Regions from separate parts of the Duganella sp. S19_KUP01_CR8 genome, predicted to be linked through region 2. Evidence: predicted binding sites of a transcription regulator. Region 2 holds the regulator's gene; each other region holds the start of a gene.
What was found. The regulator FliA, encoded in region 2, starts transcription of late flagellar genes. The targets are predictions, from matches to a motif close to CTAAAGTTTNNNNNNNNNNNGCCGNTA.

Region 1: the regulator FliA is predicted to act here: its motif matches at 2,677-2,703, upstream of V6M89_RS29305 (flagellin N-terminal helical domain-containing protein).
Region 3: the regulator FliA is predicted to act here: its motif matches at 2,046-2,072, upstream of V6M89_RS27930 (heme utilization protein).

Annotation. Positions count from the first base shown of each region.
Region 1 is NZ_JAQQPR010000050.1:15,835-23,692, forward strand. Features, by position in the region: gene V6M89_RS29290 (sensor histidine kinase) at 1-82, shown strand, start outside; gene V6M89_RS29295 (response regulator) at 116-763, shown strand; gene V6M89_RS29300 (GGDEF domain-containing protein) at 925-2,502, shown strand; gene V6M89_RS29305 (flagellin N-terminal helical domain-containing protein) at 2,801-4,381, shown strand; gene V6M89_RS29310 (flagellar protein FlaG) at 4,472-4,855, shown strand; gene fliD (flagellar filament capping protein FliD) at 5,113-7,797, shown strand; gene fliS (flagellar export chaperone FliS) at 7,826-7,858, shown strand, end outside.
Region 2 is NZ_JAQQPR010000008.1:22,808-30,665, forward strand. Features, by position in the region: gene V6M89_RS09960 (flagellar hook protein FlgE) at 1-443, opposite strand, end outside; gene V6M89_RS09965 (flagellar hook assembly protein FlgD) at 481-1,188, opposite strand; gene flgC (flagellar basal body rod protein FlgC) at 1,205-1,612, opposite strand; gene flgB (flagellar basal body rod protein FlgB) at 1,615-2,034, opposite strand; gene flgA (flagellar basal body P-ring formation chaperone FlgA) at 2,193-2,897, shown strand; gene flgM (flagellar biosynthesis anti-sigma factor FlgM) at 3,006-3,320, shown strand; gene V6M89_RS09990 (flagella synthesis protein FlgN) at 3,328-3,804, shown strand; gene motD (flagellar motor protein MotD) at 3,883-4,656, opposite strand; gene V6M89_RS10000 (flagellar motor protein) at 4,658-5,404, opposite strand; gene V6M89_RS10005 (RNA polymerase sigma factor FliA) at 5,386-6,117, opposite strand; gene V6M89_RS10010 (MinD/ParA family ATP-binding protein) at 6,160-6,957, opposite strand; gene flhF (flagellar biosynthesis protein FlhF) at 6,950-7,858, opposite strand, start outside.
Region 3 is NZ_JAQQPR010000040.1:32,439-40,296, reverse strand. Features, by position in the region: partial or broken gene V6M89_RS27935 (beta strand repeat-containing protein) at 1-1,780, shown strand, start outside; gene V6M89_RS27930 (heme utilization protein) at 2,231-7,858, shown strand, end outside.

The DNA.
Region 1 (7,858 bases), on a different contig from region 2:
GCACGAAACCGAACGCGCGGCCCTCATCGCGGCGGCCGCCGGCGCTACAATAGCGGGTGAAAACATTTCTGCCGTGAAATAGCAAATAAAGTAAAAAGAGGAAGCAGAGACCCGCATGTCAGAAAAAGCCATCATCAAGGTCTTCATCGCCGACGACCACGCCATCGTGCGGGAAGGCTTGAAACAAATCCTGGCCGAGACGCGCGACATCGTCGTGGCCGGCGAGGCCGAAAACGGCCTGGACGCCATCAAGCTGTTCCGCAAGTCGGACTGCCAGGTGATGCTGCTCGACATTTCGATGCCCGACCGCAGCGGCATCGAGGTGCTCAAGCAGATCAAGAAGGAAAAGCCGGAGCTGGCGGTGCTGATGCTGTCCATGCACCGCGAGGACCAGTACGCGATCCGCTCGCTCAAGGCCGGCGCGGCCGGCTACCTGACCAAGCAGAGCGCGCCGCGCGAGCTGGTCACGGCGATCCGCCAGGTGGCCGGCGGCCTCAAGTACATCAGCCCGGCGCTGGCGCAGGAACTGGCCAACCACGTCGGCGAGGACCACGAGGCGCCGCCGCACGACACCCTGTCCGACCGCGAATACCAGACCCTGACCATGATCGCCTCCGGCAAGACGGTGGGCATGATCGCCAAGGAACTGTCGCTGTCGGTGAAGACGGTCAGCGAGTACCGGGCCCGCCTGCTGGTCAAGATGAAGCTGAAAAACAGCGCGGAACTGACCCATTACGCCATCAAAAACCAGCTGATAGAGTAGATAATGGGTAGGCTATGAATAAGCGCCCGCCACACGCTTGCCGCTTTGCCTACGCTTGATACTCTAATGAAAGATGCCTTCCGGCCTTTTATTCAAGCTATGCCAATCGGCGCGCGGACTTATTATGGTTTAATGAACAAACCTTTAAGAGGCAGCATCTGATGTCCAGCAAACCATCCACTCCCGAGCAGAATCCGGCCGAGATCGCGCGCGAGGCGTTCAAGCGCCTGGCCGTGCGCCGCATCGCGCCGACGCCGGAAGCTTACCGCGACATCTACAACGAAATCGCCGGCATCGCCGCCGCGCCGGCCGCCCCGATCGGCGCGGTCGATCCCGGCCCGGAATCGGTGCTGAGCCAGTTCGCCACCCGCCTGACCGAAAACACCGGCGACCTGGCCGACTTCGGCCGCCGCTTCAACCGCGCCGTCAAGTCGCGCGACTGGGAAGGCTATGCCAAGGCGCTGTCGCAACTGGTGGAAAAACACTTCGTCGGCAAGAGGGGCGGCATCGAAGTGGCCGGCATGGCGCCCGAGGACGAGCAAAGCCGCACCCTGCGCGACCTGCTGAGCCGCACCCTGACCTTCGCCGTGGCGTCCTTGCTGTCGGGCGCGCCGGTGCTGGTGGCCGAGGCCGAATCGCTGGGCGCGGCCACCAAGCTGGCCCACAGCGAGGAAGCGCTGGCCGAGATCGCCGTGCGCCTGAAGCAGCTGTGCTACCAGATCGAACTGCGCGGCGGCGACAGCGGCGAGCAGCAGGAACTGCTGCTGCGCCTGTTCAAGCTGCTGCTGGAAAACGTCAGCGAGCTGCTCGACGACGACAGCTGGCTGCGCGGCCAGATCGAATCGGTGCAAAACCTGATCACCGGGCCGATCGACGTGCGCGCGCTGGAGGAAGCCACCCGCAGCCTGAAGGAAGTGATCTACAAGCAGGGCCAGCTCAAGCACAGCCTGTCGGACGTCAAGCTCACCGTCAAGAACATGATGATGACCTTTATCGACCGCCTCGGCCAAGTGGCGGCCTCGACCGGCGACTTCCACGAGAAGATCGGCGGCTATTCGGAAAAGATCAGCAAGGCCGACAATATCTCCGAGCTCAACAACATCCTCGACGAGGTGCTCAAGGAAACCCGGCTGGTGCAGAGCGAGGCGCTCAAGGCGCGCGACAAGATGGTGCTGGCGCGCCAGGAAGTGCAGGACGCCGAGAACCGCATCCACGCGCTGGAAGCCAAGCTGCAGCATTTGAGCGAACTGGTGCGCGAAGACCAGCTGACCGGCAGCCTCAACCGCCGCGGCCTGGACGACGTGTTCGAGCGCGAGACCGCGCGCGCCGACCGCCGCGGCACGCCGCTGTGCATCGCCATCCTCGACCTCGACGACTTCAAGAAACTCAACGACACCTACGGCCACATCGCCGGCGACGCCGCGCTGAAGCACCTGGTCAAGATCGTCAAGGACACGCTGCGCTCGATGGACGTGATCGCCCGCTTCGGCGGCGAGGAATTCCTGATCCTGATGCCGGAAACCTCGGTCGAGGCGGCCGCCAGCACCATGACCCGGCTGCAGCGCGAGCTGACCAAGCACTTCTTCCTGCACGATAACGAGAAAGTGCTGATCACCTTCTCGGCCGGGGTGGCGCTGCGCCGTCCCAACGAGGAGCAGACCGAACTGGTCAAGCGCGCCGACAAGGCCATGTACACCGCCAAGCAGACCGGCAAGAACCGGGTGGTGGTGGCCGAATAAGCCGCTGTTTGCTCCGTTTGCTCCCCGCCCGGCCCTTGCCGGGCTTTTTTTTGCCCAAAAACAAGGGTGAAAAATAATTATTTTTACCCTAAAGATTCCGTGATTGCTGTCGTTTAAACGGGCATAGGTATTGAACTTTAGGCCTGCCAGAGAAAATTTCCCTCCTTTTCAGCCCTTAATTTTCCCACAGGGCAACCGTTACCAGTAACAACAGCGGTTTGAATGTCTCGGAACGTGGAGACAGACCAATGGGAACTGAGCATATTGCCGAATCGAAGTATCAGTCTGGAGAAACATCATGGCACAAGTCATTAATACAAATATTGCATCGCTGAATTCGCAACGTAACCTGACCACGTCGCAAGCCTCGCTGTCGACTTCCCTGCAACGCCTGTCTTCCGGTTTGCGCATCAACAGCGCAAAAGACGACGCCGCCGGCCTGGCGATTTCCGAGCGCTTCACCTCGCAAATTCGCGGCAATACCACGGCAGCACGTAACGCCAACGACGGTATCTCGCTGGCTCAAACGGCCGAGGGTGGCTTGAGCACTGCAGGCGATCTGCTGCAACGTATCCGCGAACTGGCAGTCCAGTCCGCCAACGGCACCAACTCCGATTCCGACCGCAAGTCGATCCAGAACGAGGTCTCGGCGCTGTCGGGCGAGCTGAATCGCGTTGCCACCTCGACCCAGTTCAACGGCCAGAACGTGTTGGACGGTTCGCTGACCTCGGCCCAGTTCCAGGTCGGCGCCAATTCGGGCCAGACCATCAACGTCGGCGTGCAGTCGGCCAAGGCCACCGACATCGGCAACAACAGCCTGTCGTCCTACTTCCTCAACACCGGCGGCACGCTGTCCGACGCCACCGCTGCTGCCGCGACCGCCACCAACGTCCACCTGGCCAACAACCAGGCTGCGGACACCCTGAACGTCACGTCCGGCAGCGGCACCACCACCAACGTCAGCATCGCGGCCGGCGACAGCGCCAAGAAAATCGCGGCAAGTGTCAACGCCCTGTCGAGCCAGAGCGGCGTGAGCGCAACCGCGACCACCAACGCCACCATTTCCGGCTTGGCCGACCCAACCGCCGGCGACGGCTCGGTGCAGTTCACCCTGCGCGGCGACAACTCGCTGGAGGCGGATTCGACCTCGACCGGCGTGACGATTTCGGCCAAGGTCAAAGGCGGCGATCTGTCGGCAGTGGCCCAGGCCATCAACGCGCAGAGCGGCACCACCGGCATCTCGGCCGCCATCAAGACCAACACCACCAGTGGTGTCAAGGAATTGCAACTGACGAGCTCGTCCGGCGCCGACATCGAAATCAACAACACCAACGCCGCCAGCGACGATCTGTTGGCCAAGGCGACCACCCTGGTCCGCGGCACCGACCAGCCGGCCGTGGGCAGCACCGCCGCCGTCAAAGCCTTCGATCAGGCCGGCCCGGCGAAAGACAGCGCCATCACCATTGGCGGCAAGCTGAACTTTTCGTCCGACAGCGGTTTCTCGATCGCTTCGGCCGCGCCGACCACCACCATCGTCAACGGTTCCACCGGTTCGGACCTGCAATCGGTGGCCAAGGTCGACGTGTCGAGCGTGGACGGCGCCAACAAGGCCCTGAAAACCATCGACTCGGCGCTGAACCAGATCAACAGCAACCGCGCGGCACTGGGTGCGATCCAGAACCGTTTCGCTTCGACCATCTCGAACCTGAACACGACGACGGAGAACTTGTCCGCTTCGCGTAGCCGGATTCAAGATACCGACTTCGCGGCGGAAACGGCCAACCTGACTCGCGGCCAGATCCTGCAACAAGCTGGTACCGCCATCTTGGCCCAGGCTAACTCGCTGCCGAACGGCGTGTTGTCCCTGCTGCGTGGCTAAAATCCGGGTAGGAGTTGACGCGGTAAGGTCGCTCTGACTAGGTTCCCCGGTTGATTTATTCAGCCGGGGATTTTTCACAAAGGAAGCATCATGACTATCGATACCATCGGCTCGGCCTCGCAGGCCCGCCCCGTAGACCGTCCGGCCGCCGCCGTCGGCGACGCCAGCGCACAGTCCGCGCGCGCGCCGGCCACGCCTGTCGAGACCGCCTCCGCCGTCAAGGGCCCGGCCAACGTGCCGACGCTGGATCAGGTCCACCAGGCCGTGTCGCAGCTGAACAAGTCGGCGCAGGCCAAGTCGCAGGGACTGGAATTCTCGGTCGACAGCGACACCAAGCGCACCGTGGTCAAGGTGGTCGACCAGACCACCAAGGAAGTGTTGCGCCAGATTCCCTCGCCCGAAGCGCTGGAAATCGCCAAATCGCTGGAATCGAACTCCGGCACCTCCGGCTTGCTGATCCAGCAAACCGCCTGAAGCGGCCGCGCTCGCGCGCGCCGCTTTTTCCTCATCCATGGCATCCTGATTCAGGGAACGCCAGCTTGTCGTGTTGCACAGGATCTGACGGGCCGCGCCCGTGACGCAGCCGCATCGCCGCTCCACTACGCCCTGCTGCCCCGCCCCCGCTGCCCGTTTTTTCAGCTTTGCCTGAACTGGCAGGTATTCTCCCCTCTCAAGTCCGGTTTGATTCTGCCGATATTGTCTTATATTATTGCTTTACTTAGGAGCACATCGTGGGCATCTCTACACCGGGCATCGGCTCTGGCATTCCGGTCGACTCCATCGTCAGCAAGCTGATGGCGGTCGAATCCGCGCCGCTGGCCGATTTCGACAAGAAGTCGGCCAGCTATCTGGCGCAGGTGTCGGCGTTCGGCAATCTGTCCGGCGCGCTGGGCAGCTTCAGCGGAGCGCTGGCCGGACTGACCTCGGTGTCGAGCTTCCAGACGCTGGTGAGCACGCCCAGCGACCCCTCCGTGATGACCGCGACCGCCGGCAGCACCGCGCAGCCGGGCACCTATCGGGTCAACATCAACCAGCTGGCGCAGGCGCAAACGCTGGCCTCGGGCGGCTACAAGACCACCACCGCCGCCATCGGCCTGGGCGCCAAGACCACCATCAACTTCTCGCTCGGCACCGTCAGCGGCGGCAGCTTCGGCCTGACCGGCGCCCAGCTGGGCGCCAGCCTGTCGAGCGGCGGCCTGACGCCGGGCTCGCTGAGCATCAACAACACCGTCATCGCCAGCGACGGCACCACCCGCAGCGCGCGCCTGCTGGCCGACGCCATCAACGCCAAAAGCACCACCACCGGCGTCTCGGCCAAGGCCGCGGCCACCGTCACCAGCGCCACGCTGTTCGGCGCCGCCGGCGCCTCCAGTTTCGGCGATGTCGACACCAGCGGCGGCGGCAGCTATTCGCTCAAGGTCGGCGGCGTCGAAATCGCCGCCCAGGCGGCCGGCACGGCCGGCGGCGGCGGGGTCACCGCCGCCGCGCTCGATGCCGCGCTGGCCCCCAACTCGGCCGTGGGGCGCGCGCTGGCCGACGCCAACATCACCGTCAGCGGCACCGCGGTCGGCGGCGACCTGCAATTTCACAATCAGGACGGCAGCAACATCGCCGTCGCCGAAGCGGTCACGGGCAGCGTCACCGGCGGCATCGGCAACAGCGGCGCCGCCAATATCGGCTCCAGCACCACGGCCGTCGGCTCGATCTCGCTGATCTCGGCCGACGGCAGCCCGATCAGCGTCGGCGGCACCAATCCGGCCGGCGCCGGCCTGACCGCCGGCGTCGGCGGCGCCTACCTGGGCGCCAGCTTCGCCGCCGACTCGACCCGCACCAGCGGCAACGTCGTCATCGACAGCAGCAACAACACGCTGCAGGGCATCATGGCGGCGATCAACAAGGGCAACTTCGGCGTCACCGCCAGCATCGTTTCGGATGGCGCCACCGGCGCCAGCGCCACGCCCAACCACCTGATCCTGACCTCGACCGCCACCGGCGTCAGCTCGACCATGAAGATCACCCTGTCCGGATCGGGCGGCAACCCGCCCGACCCGGACCTGGTCTCGCTGCTGGGCTACGACCCGGGCGGGGTGCAGAGCCTGAGCCAGAAGACCTCGGCGGCCGACACGCTGGCCACCGTCAACGGCATCGCCGTCACCAGCTCCAGCACCAGCATCAGCGGCGCGGTCACCGGCGTGAACATCAGCGCCCTCAAGGTCGGCAGCTCGACGCTGTCGGTGAGCAAAGACAGCGGCTCGCTCAGCACCTCGGTCAGCGGCTTTGTCAAGGCCTACAACGACTTGAACAACCAGATCAAGCAATTGGGCGCGTATGATCCCGACACCAAGACCGGCGGCCCGCTGCTGGGCGACACCACCTTGCGCAACCTGCAGGCATCGATCCGGCGCCAGCTCGGCACCTCCATCGCCGGCCTGCAAGGCACCAGCCTGACCAACCTGTCGCAGATCGGCATCTCGTTCCAGAAAGACGGTTCGCTGACCTTGGACAACGCCAAGTTGCAAAAGGCCGTCACCAACAACTTCAACGACATCGCCGGCCTGTTCGCGGCAGTGGGCCACGGCTCCGATCCAGAGGTCAAGTTTTCCAGTTCCGGCACCAACACCAAGGCCGGCGATTATGCGATCAACATCACCCAGCTGGCCACCCAGGGTACGCTGCAAGGCACCACCGTGTTGCCGGCCGAAACCGTGATCGATGCCGATACCACCTGGACCGTCACGCTGAACGACACCACCCCGGCCACGCTGGCCAACACCGCCACCATTTCACTGCCGGCCGGTAGCTACAATCCCAGCCAGCTGGCGACGCTGTTGCAATCGTCGATCAACGGCGTCAGCGCGTTTTCCGGCGCCGGCGCCACCGTCAGCGCCACGGTTGGCGACGACGGCAAGCTCAAGCTGGCCTCGACCAACTATGGCGCGAAATCGAACATCCACATCGCGACGGCCACCGGCACCGATATCTCGGCCGTGTTCGGCACCGGCGCGTCGGTCGACGGCGTGGACGTGGCCGGCACCATCGGCGGCTACACCGCCATCGGCAGCGGCCAGAGCCTGACCGGCGCACCGGGCGCGCCGGTTGACGGCCTGAAGCTGACCATCACCGGCGACACCATCGGCTCGCGCGGCAGCTTCGGTTTCTCGCAGGGCTATGCCTACCAGCTCAACGCGCTGGCGGCCGGCTACCTGGGCGCCAAGGGCGCGATCACCAGCCGCACCACCGGCCTGAACAATTCGGTCAAGGACATCAGCAAACAGAAGGACGCCTTCAGCGCCCGCCTGGTCGACATCGAAGCGCGCTACCGCGCACAGTACACGGCGCTCGACACCTCGATCGCCAGCATGAATACCACCGCGTCATTCTTGACGCAACAGTTCGCGGCGCTTGCCAAGCAATAGCCGCTGACGCTTTAACAGGAGACAGAGTATGTTCGGATCGCGACAAACTGGCGTGCATGCC
Region 2 (7,858 bases):
GTCAGGTCGGACTTGTCCAGGGTCAGCGGGGTTGGCGCGCCCAGCTGGATCACACCGGCCGAGTTCGACAGATAGCCGGTCAGCTGAGCGCCCTGGGCGTTGACCAGTGTGTGGGTGTTATCTTCGTGGAACTGGCCGTTGCGCGAATACTGCACCGCGCCGTTGACCACTTCGCGGAAGAAGCCGCCGCCGTTGATCGAGATGTCCAGCGGATTGTTGCTGGTCTCGATATTCCCCTGGGTGAATTGCTGGGCCAACTTGGCCGTCGTCACACCGATGCCGGGATTGTTGCCCGACACGCCGTTCAGCGAGTTGGCGTACAGGTCGGCAAACTGCGCCTGCGAGCCCTTGAAACCAACCGTGCTGGCGTTGGCGATGTTGTTGCCGATAACGTCCAGCGATTTGGATGCTGCGTTCAGGCCGCTAAGTCCTTGTTGGAACATGGTATTCCCCTATGCTAGGTGTGACGTGTGAACTGCGTTACAAAACTTCTTTGACATCGGACATCGCGAACTGTCCGAGCGAAGTATTCAATTTGACGCCGCCGCTGCCGGTCGACACGCTGGCCACGGCCGCCAGTTGCAGCGCGGTCGAGTCGGTCAGCGTCTTGCCGGCGCTCACCGCCTTGACGGTGAAGGTGTAGGCGCCGGCCGGCGCGGCGGTCTTGCCGTCGGTGGTGCCGTCCCAGGTGATCGGGTAGGTGCCGACGTCGGTGCTCTTCATGCTCATGGTGCGCACCGTGGCACCGCTCTTGTCCTGGATCGAGATCGTCACGCTCTCGGCGGGCGAGGCCAGGTCGATGCCGAACACGCTGCTGCTGGTGCTCTTGCCGGCCTCGTCGGTGCTGGTCGACAGCTGGATGCCGGCGCCCGCCACCAGCACGCCCTTGCCGATCAGGTTGGTGGCGTTCAGCGATTGCGAGGCGGCCTGGTCGGTGCGCAGCGATTCCAGCGTGGCGTTGACCTTGTTGATGCCGGTCACCGTCGACAGCTGGGCCAGCTGGCTGGTCATGGCCGCGTTGTCCATCGGGTTCAGCGGATCCTGGTTCTTCAGCTGCGTGACCAGCAGCTTCATGAACTTGTCCTGGTCCGCGCCGATGTCGTTGGACGCGCTGGTGCTGCTGCTGGTGTTGCTGGTGGTATTGAGCGCGGCCGTCTTGGGCGTGTCGGTCACTGTGCTGATAGTCATGATTGCCTCTTAAGGATTACTGGCCGATGGTCAGGGTTTTGAGCAGCAGCGTCTTGGCCGCGTTCATGGTCTCGACGTTGGTCTGGTAGGACCGCGAGGCCGACAGCATGTTGACCATCTCGTCCACCACGTTCACGTTGGGCATGGTCACATAGCCCTTGTCGTCCGCCATCGGATGCTTGGGGTCGTACATCTGCTTCATCGGCGACTGGTCTTCCACCACCTGCTTGACCCGCACCCCGGTCGAAGAGCCGCCGCCGGTCGGCGTGGTCGCCTCGAACACCACCTGGCGCGCGCGGTAGGCCTCGCCGCTGGCGCTGGTGGCGCTGTCGGCATTGGCCAGGTTGGAGGCCACCACGTTGAGCCGCTGCGCCTGGGCGCTCATGGCCGAACCTGAAACATTGAAAATATTAAACAGCGACATGATCAGTTACCTCCCTGTATCGCCGCCATCATGTTCTTGATCTGGGCGTTGATTGCGGTGATGCCAGCCTCGTAGCGGATGGCGTTGTCGGCGAACTGGTTGCGCTCGACGTCCATGTCGACCGTGTTGCCGTCGACCGCGCCCTGCACCACGCCGCGGTACAGCAGCGGCGTACCGTCCACCATGGTGCTGCCGTCTTGCGGAGGGTTGGGGTAATGCTTGCTGGCGGTGGTCTTCAGCGTGGCGGTGGGACTGGCCTTGTCCAGCGCGGCCTGCATGGCGCTGGAGAAATCGATGTCGCGTGCCTTGTAGTTGGGCGTATCGCCGTTGGCGATGTTCGAGGCGAGCACGCTCTGCCGCTGGGAGCGCAGCCCCAGCGCGGCTTCGTTAAAGCGCAGATAATCGTCGAGTTTCCCAACCATGGCAGCTCCCAATGGACGTACTTGTTATGACAGGATCGATGATACGGAGTTGCTCGCGGTAACCATCGAGCGATAAGCAAGCGCTTTTCCGTTCTATTCAAGGCTTCAAGACCAGGCCGCCAGACTATGATGGCAATATTGAAGGGGACTCTCACACCATGAAACGACTGCTCATCACCGCCGCCCTGCTGGCCCTGCTGCCGGCGGCCCAGGCTCAGGCTCAGCAAGCCGCGCCATTGCGCCAGGACGCGGCCGCGCTCAAGCGCAGCGTCGAACAGTTCCTGCAGGTACAAAGCGGCGGCCTGCCCGGCCAGGTCACGGTCGCCGTCGGCGCCATCGACCCGCGCATGAACCTGGCCGCCTGCCCGGATCCGCAAGCCTTCTTCATGCCCGGCGCGCGCGCCTGGGGCAAGACCACGGTCGGCGTGCGCTGCGTGGCGCCGGCGGCCTGGACGATCTATATCCAGGCCACGGTCAGCGTGGTCGGCGACTACATCGCCAGCGCCGCGCCGCTGGCCCAGGGCCAGGCCATCGAGGCCGGCCAGCTGGTGACCCTGAAGGGCGATCTGACAACATTGCCGGCCGGGATAGCCACCGACATGGGCCAGGTGATCGGCCGCAGCACCAATATTTCACTGCCGCCGGGCACGCCGCTGCGCCTCGATACGCTGCGCAGCAAGCCGGTGGTGCAATCCGGCCAGCTGGTGCGGCTGGTTTCCAGCGGCAACGGTTTCAGCGTGTCGGCCGAGGCGCGCGCCATGAGCACGGCGGGCGACGGCCAGGTAGTCCAGGTAAAAACTTCCGGTGGGCAACAAATCACGGGAATCGCCAAGGCAGGCGGGCTGGTGGAGGTGGCGTTTTGATCGAACGCCACGGGTCTTGAGGCACGGCAACGCTAAAGTTTTGGCGTCAGCCGCCGTTACATACTCAGATCCCGGAGTTTCGTACTCCAACCAGAGAAGGATAGAGCTGTGAAAATTAATGATACATTAAAGAGCACGACCGGCTTGCCGTCGTCGACCCCGGCTTCCACCTCGACTGCGCGCGGCGCAGACAAGGCGGCAGCCCCGGCGACGCCCGCAACGTCCGACAACGTGCGCCTGTCGCCGCAAGGCCAGGCATTGGCGGCCAGTGCGGCCGGCGGCGCCAGCGCGGTGTTCGACACTAAAAAAGTCGAGCGCATCAAGCTGGCAATTGCCGACGGCCAGTTCCAGGTCAACTCGGAAAAAGTAGCGGATGGCTTGCTGGATACAGTCAAGGATCTGCTGCACTCTCGCAAACGATAGGTCTACCATGTCAACCGCTACCCCGCTGAACAGCCTGCGCGAAGAAGAACACATCATGACGACCCTGCTGGACGTCCTGAAGCAGGAGCAGCAACATCTGGTGGCGGCGGAAATCGACGGCCTGACGGCGGTCACCACGAAGAAATCGGCACTGGTCACGCAGATGACCCTGTTGTCGGCCCAGCGCCACCGCGCCCTGGGCAAGGCCGGCTACCCGGCCGAGGAAGCCGGCATGGATGCCTGGGTTGCCGCCAGCGGCGCCGACGCCGCCGAAGCTGCCGTCCTGTGGCAGGCGCTGCAGCACCACGCGCGCGAAGCCAAGGAGCTGAACCGCATCAACGGCATGCTGATCAACAAGCAGATGAACCACACGCAAGGCGCGCTGCAAGCGCTGCGTCCGCAAACGGCGGGCGCGAACAACTTCTACGGCCCTGGCGGCCTGTCTACTTCCCTGCCCCGCAGCCGCGGCTTCCTGGCCGGCTGACTCTTTTACCCCGCACGGCCATGCGGGGTCAGACCCCGTCCGGGGTCTGCCCCCTAAGCGACGCAGCAAGCATATTGCTTAATTATTCGGCGCCTGCGTCGGCACTTCCGTTACCGCATCCGGAATACCGGACAAGATCGTGACCGCCACGCGGCGATTGCGCGCGCGGCCGATCGGGTTGTCGTTCGGCGCCACCGGCACGTTCGAGCTGAAGCCGACCGCCGTCAGGCGTTCCGGCGTCACGCCGGCGTCGATGAATAGCCGCACCACGCTGCTGGCGCGCACCGCCGACAATTCCCAGTTGGACGGGAACAGCGTGTTGCGGATCGGCTGGTTGTCGGTGTGGCCTTCGACCTGCACCTTGTGATCGTCGTTTTTCAGCAGGCCGGCGACGGCGCGCAGCGCTTCGGTCGATTCGTTGGTCAGGCGCGCCTCGCCCGGATCGAACAGCACCGAGGCATTGATCTCGACGCTGACGCCGCGGCTGTTTTGCGTGACCCGCACCTTGCCCTCCTTGACCAGGGGCGCCAGCGTGGACAACAAGTCCTGCGCCAGCTTGGTCATCTGGGTTTTTTCCTTGCGCAGCAATTCGGCGTGGCGCCGCAGGTTGGGATTGGGTATCGGCAGGTTGGGCACTTCGGTGTTGACCGGCTTGGCCGAGCCGGCGCCGCCGAAGGCGTCGCCCAGCGCCACCGACAGCACCTTGTAGCGGCCGATATTGACCACCGAGATCGCGTACATCACCACGAAGAAGGCGAACAGCAGCGTGATGAAGTCGGCGTAGGAGATCAGCCAACGCTCGTGGTTCTCCGGTTCGTCGTCGAACTTCCTGCGGGCGCGCCGGTTCTGCATGTCAGTGTTCCCGCATCAGCGTGGCGATGCGTTCGTCGATGACGCGCGTGTGGTCGCCGGTGGCGATGTCGTAGAACACGGCGGCGGCGATTTCCTGCTGGTGCACCGCCTGCGTGACGATGGCCTTGAGCTTGTTGGCGATCGGGTAGAAGAACAGGTTGGCCAGGCCGACGCCGTAGATCGTCGACACGAAGGCCACGGCGATGCCGGAACCGAGCTTGCTGGGATCGGTGAGGTTTTCCATCACGTGGATCAGGCCCAGCACCGCGCCCAGGATGCCGATGGTGGGCGAATAGCCGGCCGCCGATTCCCAGATGCGCACCGCCTGGCGTTCCTCGGTTTCGTAGGCGGTGATTTCGGTGTCGAGGATCTGGCGCAGCTTGTCGGGGTTGATGCCGTCGACGATCAGGCGCAGGCCCTTGGTGTTGAACTTGTCCTTGGAGGCGAGCATGTAGCGCTCCAGCGACAGCAGGCCGTCGCGGCGCGCCGCCAGGTTCCAGGCGTTGATGTCGCGCGCCAGCAGCACGCGGGTGTCGGCCGGCGGCGCGAACACCAGGCGCAGCATGCGCAGGCCGCGCACGAAGGTCTGGAACTTGGTCTGCAACAGCACCGCGCCGAAAGTGCCGACCACGACGATCGCAAACGCGGCCGGTTGCAGCAGCGAGGATAATTTTCCACCCTCGAGCGTCTGGCCGATGACGATGCCGGCCAGCGCCAGCAGCACCCCGGCTACGCTGGCCCAGTCCAAGACCGCTCCCGAAGTGAGGCGCGCAGACGCGCCACGGCCTGCGTATGCAGCTGCGATACGCGCGATTCCGATACGCCCATCACGGCGCCGATTTCTTTCAAGTTGAGCTCCTCTTCGTAGTACAGCCCCATCAGGATCTTTTCGCGCGGCGGCAGCGCGTCGATGGCGTCGATCACGGCCTGGCGGAAGTCGCCGTCCAGCAGCGAGCGCAGCGGATCGCTCTCCTCGTCCGAGCAGTAACGGTCGAGGAAGCTGTCGTTGCCGTCGTCGTCGTGAAAATCTTCGTAGTACACCAGCTGGTGGCCGCCGCCGTCGGACAGCATTTCCTGATAGTCGGCCAGCGACAGCTTGAGCATCTTGGCCACTTCCGACTCGGTCGGCGGATGGCCGAGGCGCTGTTGCAGCGTGCTCATCGCGGTTTCGATCTTGCGCATGTTCTGGCGCATCGAGCGCGGCAGCCAGTCGCTGTTGCGCAGCTCGTCCAGCATGGCGCCGCGGATGCGCAGCACGGCGTAGGTTTCGAACTGGGCGCCATGGGTGTCCTCGTAACGGCTGATGGCGTCGAGCAGGCCGATCATTCCGGCTTGCACCAGATCGTCGACTTCGACGCTGGGCGGCAGTTTCGCCTTCATGTGGTGGGCCAAGCGCTTCACCAACGGCATGTGCTCCGTCAGTAAAGAATCCTTGTCCACTTTCCCTTTGACCGTGTACATAGCCGTTTATTATTGGTTAAGCGCTAAAATTGTGATGCTCCCTTAACGGAAAGATGGCGAGCCGGCCAGCGCGAAGCGCCCCGCCAGTTGACGAAACGCGACCGAAGCCCCGGCCAGCGGAAACGCATCGACCACCGCACGCCCCAAGCGTGCCGCGCGTTGCAGGTATTCATCCGCCGGCACCGACCCCATCGAAACGAGATTCACCGCCAGGTATCGGCTAGCTGCCTGTGCCATATTATCGTATACCACCTTTGCTTCCGATTCGGAAGCCCCGGTGACCAGAATTCCAAACGGCCGGCGACCCAGCTCCTGGTTCAGGCGCTTGATCATACTGTACGCGGCCTTGATCGAGGTAGCGCTATTCGATACCTGCACCACGATTTCCGAGCTGGCCATGACCGGCACCGGGAAGGCCACGCCGTCGAATTCGCCGTCGACGATGACGATGCCGGTCTGCTTGGCCAGCACGTCGAAGGCCTTGGCCAGGCGGCGCGTCTCGTCCGGGCCGCTGCGCGCCACGCCGCGTGTCATCGACGCCACAGCAAAGCCTTGCGGCACCTGGTGGATCACCTGATTCAGCGCGCACTCCTGGCGCGCCACGTCCAGCAGGCTGGCGCCGCCGTCCACGCCCAGGCGCGAGGCCACGCCGTGGGCGCTGGCGCAGGCGTCCACCAGCAGCACGTCGTTGCCGGCGCGCGCCAGCGAGGCGCCCAGGTTGACCAGCATGGCGCCCTTGTCGTCCTGCGGCGTGGCCGACAGGAAGGTGACGATGCGGGGCTTGGGCCCCGCCAGCATGCGGCGCAGTCCCTCCGCCTGGTCGAAATCGAAATTAGCCAAGGTGCACCTCGCGCATTGCTTGCTCGTGCTGGCCGTTGCTCATCAGCAGAGGCAGTTCGGCGTCCAGGTATTGGGTGTTGACGACATCGCGTTTCAATTTGAAAGCGCGGTCGATCAGGTAGGCCGGATCGGCCAGGTGCAGGTCTTCCGGCACGCGTTGGCCGTTCGACACGTAGAACAGATTGAGTTTTTGGCGGATCACCACGTCCAGCACGTTGCCGATGGCGGCCGCTTCGTCCAGCTTGGTCATGATGCAGCCGGCCAGGCCGCTGCCCTGATAGGCGCGCACCACTTCGTTCAGGGTTTCCTGGGTGGCCGTGGCGTTCAGACACAGCAGGCGCTTGACGTCGGAACCGGCGCCTTGCAGCATCGACACCTGTTCGGTGACCATCTGGTCGCGCTGGCTGACGCCGACCGTGTCGATCAGCACCGTGTGCTTGTTCTTCAATTCCTTGAGGGCGATGCGCAGGTCGGCTTCGTCCTTGACCGAGTGCACCATCACGCCGAGGATCTTGCCGTAGATGCGCAGCTGTTCGTGGGCGCCGATACGGTAGGCGTCGGTGGTGATCAGGGCCAGCTTGTCCGGGCCGTGGCGCATCACGCAGCGCGCGGCCAGCTTGGCGGTGCTGGTGGTCTTGCCGACGCCGGTCGGGCCGACCAGCGCGAACACGCCGCCCTGCTCGATCAGCGCATCTTCGTTGGCCATGGTTTGCAGGTTGCGGGTCAGGACGTTCTTGATCCAGCGCAGGCTGTCGGCGGCGTCGCGGTTGGCCGGCAGTTTTTCGATCAGGTAGCGCGCCAGGCTGGCCGAGAAACCGGCCGCCAGCATCTCGCGCAGCACGGCGGCTTTCTGCGGCTCGCGCGCTTGCGTGGTGCCCCAGGAGATTTCGGCCAGCTGGGT
Region 3 (7,858 bases), on a different contig from region 2:
CGCACTGTCGACCAACGCCATCGCCGCGCTGAGCGCCAACCAGGTCAAGGCCCTGACCACCAACCAGGTCGTCGCCCTGACCACCAATGAAGCGGCGGCGCTGACCACCGCGCAAGTGGCGGCCCTGACCACCAACGCCATCGCGGCGCTGGAAACGGCCGACCTGTCGGCGATCAAGGTGGCGGCCATCGCCGTGCTGGGCACCGCCCAGGTGACGGCGCTGACCACCGGTCAGATCAACTCGCTGGCCACGGCCTCGATCGCCGCGCTGAACACCGCCGGCATCGCCGCCCTGAGCACCAACCAGGTTGTCGCGCTGACCTCGGCCCAAGTGGCCGCGCTGGGCACCGCGCAAGTGGCGGCACTGTCCACCGCCAGCATCGGCGCGATTGAAACCGCCGACCTGGCCGGCCTGTCGACCAACGACGTCGCCGCCCTGCGCACCGCGCAGCTGGCCGGCCTGAGCACCACGCAGATCAGCGTGTTGTCGACCGGACAGATCGCCGCGCTGGCCACCTCGGCCTTCTCGGTGGGCCTGAGCACCACGCAGATCGCCGCGCTGACCACCGGCCAGGCGGTATCGCTGAGCGTGACGCAGGTGGCCGCGCTGTCGACCAAGAACGTCGCCGCGCTGGCCACGGGCAGCCTGAACGTCTTCACCACCGCGGAAATCGGTGCGCTGAGCGCGGTCCAGCTGGGCGTGCTGAGCTCCGACCAGGGCGTGGCGCTGACCTCGACCCAGGTCGCGGCGCTGACCACCGCGCAAGCGGTCGGCCTGTCGACCAGCGCGCTGTCGGCTCTCGACACCGCCGACATCGCCGCACTGAGCACCGCCGCCTTCGCCGCGCTGAGCACCCGCCAGATCGTCAGCCTGCGCACTGCGGAAGTGGCCGCGTTGACCACCAACCAGGTGCATGCGATGACCTCGACCCAGTTGCACGCCTTGACCAGCGACCAGGTGCACGCCATGAGCACCGACCAGACCCACGCACTGTCGTACCTCACCCCGATCGTGCTGGACCTGAACGGCAACGGCGTGCAGACCACCGCACTGGGCCAGGGCGTGCAGTTCGACCTGCTGGCCAACGGCAATAAAGTCAACACCGGCTGGACCGCCGGCGGCGACGGCCTGCTGGCCCTGGACCGCAACCACGACGGCGTCATCAACGACGGCGGCGAGTTGTTCGGTTCGGGCACCACGCTGGCCAACGGCCAGAAAGCGAGCACCGGCTACCAGGCGATGGCGGAACTGGACAGCAACGGCGACGGCACCATCGACGCCAAGGACAGCGCCTACGCCGACCTGCGGGTCTGGGTGGACGGCAACGCGGACGGCGTCAGCCAGGCCGACGAGCTGAAATCGCTGCAAGCGCTGGGCATCACCAAGCTGAACCTGGACGTCAAGCAGGACGGCACGCTCAACAACGGCAACATCCTGGGTCTGACGTCGACCTTCGAGACGGCCGACGGCGCCACCCACGCGGCGGCCGACGTGTGGTTCGCCACCACGCCGACCAGCAACCTGAGCGGTAACGTCAGCGGCCTGGCGCAAGCGCTGTCCAGCTTTGCCGGCAGCAACGCGGCAGCGCCGGCGGCGGCCAAGCTGGAAGTCCCGGGCGGCAGTGTCAACGGCAACGTGGCGCAGCTGGCCGGCGCCATCCAGCAGTACAGCGAGAAATCGCTGGGCGCGCCGAGCCAGGCGGCCACCGACAGCGAGCTGCGCCTCAAAGCGCTGCAATCGCAAGGCGGCCATGGCTTGCTGGCCGCGCCGTCCAAGTAACACGGACCGGCAGTCATGAACGGCAGGGCTCAGGCCCTGCCGTTTTGCCCTCCACGACCCGGTTTTCGTAGCAGGATGCAAGTGTTGGCGCGATTTTTGCGTTGCATCTAGTAAACAAAAAAGCTTAATGCAGTCAGTAAATTTGTCGCTTTATACGGTCAGGGCGGTTGCCGACGCCCGGTTTGACGGCCTGATTAATTGAAACTATGTGCAGTACTCTTGCCATAAAATTGTTAACGCTAGGAAAATTCCTAGTGCTGGTATCCTAAAGTTGGCCTGGATATTGACGTTAAGAACTAAAGTGCGGCGCTCTTCTGGCGTTTAGCTCAAGCAATTCGGTAATAAATTCGTAAGTCTTACCCAATTTAACGTTGGAGCCTGGGGGGAAAGTCCCTGCTGGCTCCGATATTCGTCTGTATAGAACTGTGCAGTGCCCCAAGGAGAATGGAAATGAGCCTCGTAACAAGCATGAGTACCGACCAGATTGCAGCTCTGTCGACCCAAACAATTGCTGCTCTCGCGACTTCCGATATTGTTGCGCTCAATTCAGCTCAGACCCGGGCCCTGACCACGGACCAGACGGTGGCGTTGACCACCACCCAGATCTCCGCGCTCACCACCAAACAACTGACGGTCGGCCTGACGACCGACCAGATCGTCGCCCTGAGTTCGACCCAGGTCGGCGTGCTCAACTCGGCGCAGTTCAATGCGCTGGCGACGGAATCGATCGTCGCGCTGGAGACCGGCGACTTCGCCGCCCTGCGCACCGCCACCATCGCCGGCATGAGCACCGCCCAGCTGGCGGTCGTGACGACCGACCAGATCGTCGCGCTGACCGCCGCCCAGGCGGGCGCGCTGGGCAGCGCCCAGGTGGCCAGCCTGAGCACCGGCGCCATCGTCGCGCTGGAATCGGCCGACCTGATGGCCCTGAAAACGGCCGCCATCGCCGCACTGAGCACCGCCCAGTTCACCTCGCTGACCACCGACCAGATCACCAACCTGACCACCGCGCAAGTAGCCGCGCTGAGCACCGTCGACCTGGCGTCCGGCCTGACCACCAACCAGGTCGTCGCCATGAGCTCGACCCAGCTGTCGCTGCTGAGCACCAGCCAGTTCAGCGCGCTGGGCACCAGCGCCATCGCCGCGATTGAAACCGGCGACCTGATCGCGATCAAGACCAACGTCATCGCCGCGCTGAAGACCGCGCAACTGGTGGCCCTGACCACCGACCAACTGTCCAGCCTGACCACCAGCCAGATCGCCGCGCTGACCACCGCCAGCATCGTGGCGCTGACGTCCGACCAGGTGGTCGGCCTGTCGTCGCAGCAGATCGGCACCCTGAGCTCGGCCCAGGTCGCCGCGCTGAGCACGCTGAACCTGGCCGCGATTGAAACCGCCGACATCGGCGCGCTGAAAACCTCGGCGATTGCCGCATTGACCACCAACCAGGCCAAGGCCCTGACCACCGACCAGGTGGTCGCGCTGAGCTCGGGCCAGATCGGCGCGCTGACCGCCAACCAGGTCGCCGGCATGAGCAGCGGCCAGATCGCCGCCATCGAGACCAACGACATCGGCGCGCTGAAAACCGCCGCCGTCGCCGCCATGACCACCAACCAGGTCAACGCCCTGAGCACCGACCAGATCCAGGCGCTGAACACCGCGCAGTTCGCCGCGATGACCACCGCCAACCTGGCGTCCGGCCTGACCACCGACCAGATCGTCGCGATGAGCTCGAGCCAGTTCGGCGCGCTCAACACCGCCCAGTTCGGCGCACTGTCGACCAACGATGTCGCCGCCATTGAAACGGCCGACATCATCAGCCTGAAGACCGCGATCATCGCCGCGCTGAAAACCGCGCAACTGGCGGCCTTGACCACCGACCAGCTGTCGAACCTGACCACCAACCAGATCGCCGCGATCACCACCGCCAACATCCAGGCCCTGACCACCGATCAAGTGGTGGCCCTGTCGTCGCAGCAGGTCGGCACCCTGAGCTCGGCCCAGGTCGCCGCGCTGAGCACGCTGGACATCGCCTCGATCGAAACCGCCGACATCGGCGCGCTGAAGACCTCCGCCGTCGCCGCACTGAGCACCAACCAGGCCAAGGCCCTGACCACCGACCAGATCGTCGCCATGGGTTCGGCGCAGATCGGCGCGCTGACCAGCGCCCAGGTCGCCGGCATGGGCAGCGCCCAGATCGCCGCCATCGAAACCGGTGACATCGGCGCGCTGAAAACCGCCGCCATCGCCGCCATGACCACCAACCAGGTCAATGCGCTGAGCACCGACCAGATCCAGCAGCTGAACACCGCGCAATTCAGCGCGATGACCACCGCCAACCTGGCCTCCGGCCTGACCACCGACCAGATCGTCGCGATGAGCTCGAACCAGTTCGGCGCGCTCAGCTCGAACCAGTTCGGCGCGCTGTCGACCAACGATATCGCCGCCATCGAAACGGCCGACATCGTCGGCCTGAAGACCTCGATCATCGCCTCGTTGAAGACCGCGCAACTGGCGGCCCTGACCACCGACCAGCTGTCCAGCCTGACCACCAACCAGATCGCCGCGATCACCACCGCCAACATCCAGGCCCTGACCACCGACCAAGTAGTGGCCCTGTCGTCGCAGCAGATCGGCACCCTGAGCTCGGCCCAGGTCGCCGCGATGAGCACGCTCGACATCGCCACCATCGAAACCGCTGACATCGGCGCGCTGAAAACCTCCGCGATTGCCGCATTGACCACCAACCAGGCCAAGGCCCTGACCACCGACCAGATCGTCGCCATGGGTTCGGCGCAGATCGGCGCGCTGACCAGCGCCCAGGTCGCCGGCATGGGCAGCGGCCAGATCGCCGCCATCGAAACGGCTGACATCGGCGCGCTGAAAACCGCCGCCATCGGCGCCATGACCACCAACCAGGTCAATGCGCTGAGCACCGACCAGATCCAGCAGCTGAACACCGCGCAGATCGGCGCGATGACCACCGCCAACCTGGCGTCCGGCCTGACCACCGACCAGATCGTCGCGATGAGCTCGAACCAGTTCGGCGCCCTCAGCTCGAACCAGTTCAACGCGCTGTCGACCAACGATATCGCCGCCATCGAAACGGCCGACATCATCGGCCTGAAGACTTCGATCATCGCCACGCTGAAAACCTCGCAACTGGCGGCCTTGACCACCGACCAGCTGTCGAACCTGACCACCAACCAGATCGCCGCGATCACCACCGCCAACATCCAGGCCCTGACCACGGATCAGGTAGTGGCCCTGTCGTCGCAGCAGATCGGCACCCTGAGCTCGGCCCAGGTCGCCGCGCTGAGCACGCTGGACATCGCCTCGATCGAAACCGGTGACATCGGCGCGCTGAAAACCGCCGCCGTCGCCGCGCTGACGACCAACCAGGCCAAGGCCCTGACCACCGACCAGATCGTCGCCATGGGTTCGGCGCAGATCGGCGCGCTGACCGCCAACCAGGTCGCCGGCATGAGCAGCGGCCAGATCGCGGCCATTGAAACGGCTGACATCGGCGCGCTGAAAACCGCCGCCATCGCCGCCATGACCACCAACCAGGTCAACGCGCTGAGCACCGACCAGATCCAGCAGCTGAACACCGCGCAATTCAGCGCGATGACCACCGCCAACCTGGCGTCCGGCCTGACCACCGACCAGATCGTCGCGATGAGCTCGAACCAGTTCGGCGCGCTCAGCTCGAACCAGTTCGGCGCGCTGTCGACCAACGATATCGCCGCCATCGAGACGGCCGACATCATCGGCCTGAAGACCTCGATCATCGCCTCGTTGAAGACCGCGCAACTGGCGGCCCTGACCACCGACCAGCTGTCGAACCTGACCACCAACCAGATCGCCGCGATCACCACCGCCAACATCCAGGCCCTGACCACGGATCAGGTAGTGGCCCTGTCGTCGCAACAGATCGGCACCTTGAGCTCGGCCCAGGTCGCCGCGATGAGCACGCTCGACATCGCCTCGATCGAGACCGCCGACATCGGCGCGCTGAAAACCGCCGCCGTCGCCGCCCTGTCGACCAACCAGGCCAAGGCCTTGACCACCGACCAGATCGTCGCCATGGGTTCGGCGCAGATCGGCGCGCTGACCGCCACCCAGGTCGCCGGCATGAGCAGCGGCCAGATCGCCGCCATCGAAACGGCTGACATCGGCGCGCTGAAAACCGCCGCCATCGCCGCCCTGACCACCAACCAGGTCAATGCGCTGAGCACCGATCAGATCCAGCAGCTGAACACCGCGCAGATCGGCGCGATGACCACCGCCAACCTGGCGTCCGGCCTGACCACCGACCAGATCGTCGCGATGAGCTCGAACCAGTTCGGCGCCCTCAGCTCGAACCAGTTCGGCGCGCTGTCGACCAACGATATCGCCGCCATCGAAACGGCCGACATCATCGGCCTGAAGACCTCGATCATCGCCACCTTGAAGACCGCGCAACTGGCGGCCTTGACCACCGACCAGCTGTCGAACCTGACCACCAACCAGATCGCGGCGATCACCACCGCCAACATCCAGGCCCTGACCACGGATCAAGTGGTGGCCCTGTCGTCGCAACAGATCGGCACCCTGAGCTCGGCCCAGGTCGCCGCGATGAGCACGCTCGACATCGCCACCATCGAAACCGCCGACATCGGCGCGCTGAAAACCGCCGCCATCGGCGCCCTGTCGACCAACCAGGCCAAGGCCCTGACCACCGACCAGATCGTCGCCATGGGTTCGGCGCAGATCGGCGCGCTGACCAGCGCCCAGGTCGCCGGCATGGGCAGCGCCCAGATCGCCGCCATCGAAACGGCCGACATCGGCGCGCTGAAAACCGCCGCCATCGGCGCCATGACCACCAACCAGGTCAATGCGCTGAGCACCGACCAGATCGTTGCGCTGAGCACCGCCCAGATCGGCGCGATGACCACCGCCAACCTGGCGTCCGGCCTGACCACCGACCAGATCGTCGCGATGAGCTCGGCCCAGTTCGGCGCGCTCAGCTCGAACCAGTTCGGTGCGCTGTCGACCAACGATATCGCCGCCATCGAAACGGCCGACATCGTCGGCCTGAAGACTTCGATCATCGCCTCGCTGAAGACCGCGCAACTGGCGGCCTTGACCACCGACCAGCTGTCGAACCTGACCACCAACCAGATCGCCGCGATCACCACCGCCAACATCCAGGCCCTGACCACGGATCAAGTAGTGGCCCTGTCGTCGCAGCAGATCGGCGCCCTGAGCTCGGCCCAGGTAGCCGCGCTGAGCACGCTGGACATCGCCACCATCGAAACCGGTGACATCGGCGCGCTGAAAACCGCCGCCGTGGCCGCGCTGTCGACCAACCAGGCCAAGGCCCTGACCACCGACCAGATCGTCGCCATGGGTTCGGCGCAGATCGGCGCGCTGACCAGCGCCCAGGTCGCCGGCATGGGCAGCGGCCAGATCGCCGCCATCGAGACGGCTGACATCGGCGCGTTGAAAACCGCCGCCGTCACCGCCATGACCACCAACCAGGTCAACGCGTTGAGCACCGACCAGATCGTTGCGCTGAGCACCGCGCAGATCGGCGCGATGACCACCGCCAACCTGGCGTCCGGCCTGACCACCGACCAGATCGTCGCGATGAGCTCGGCCCAGTTCGGCGCGCTCAGCTCGAACCAGTTCGGTGCGCTGTCGACCAACGATATCGCCGCCATCGAAACGGCCGACATCGTCGGACTGAAGACCGCGATCATCGCCTCGCTGAAGACCGCGCAACTGGCGGCCTTGACCACCGACCAGCTGTCCAACCTGACCACCGGCCAGATCGCGGCGATCACCACCGCCAACATCCAGGCCCTGACCACCGACCAGGTCGTCGCGTTGAGCTCGCTCCAGATCGGCACCCTGAGCTCGGCTCAAGCGTCCGCCCTGAGCACGCTGGACATCGCCTCGATCGAAACCGGTGACATCGGCGCGCTGAAAACCGCCGCCGTGGCCGCCCTGTCGACCAACCAGGCCAAGGCCCTGACCACCGACCAGATCGTCGCCATGGGTTCGGCGCAGATCGGCGCGCTGACCAGCGTCCAG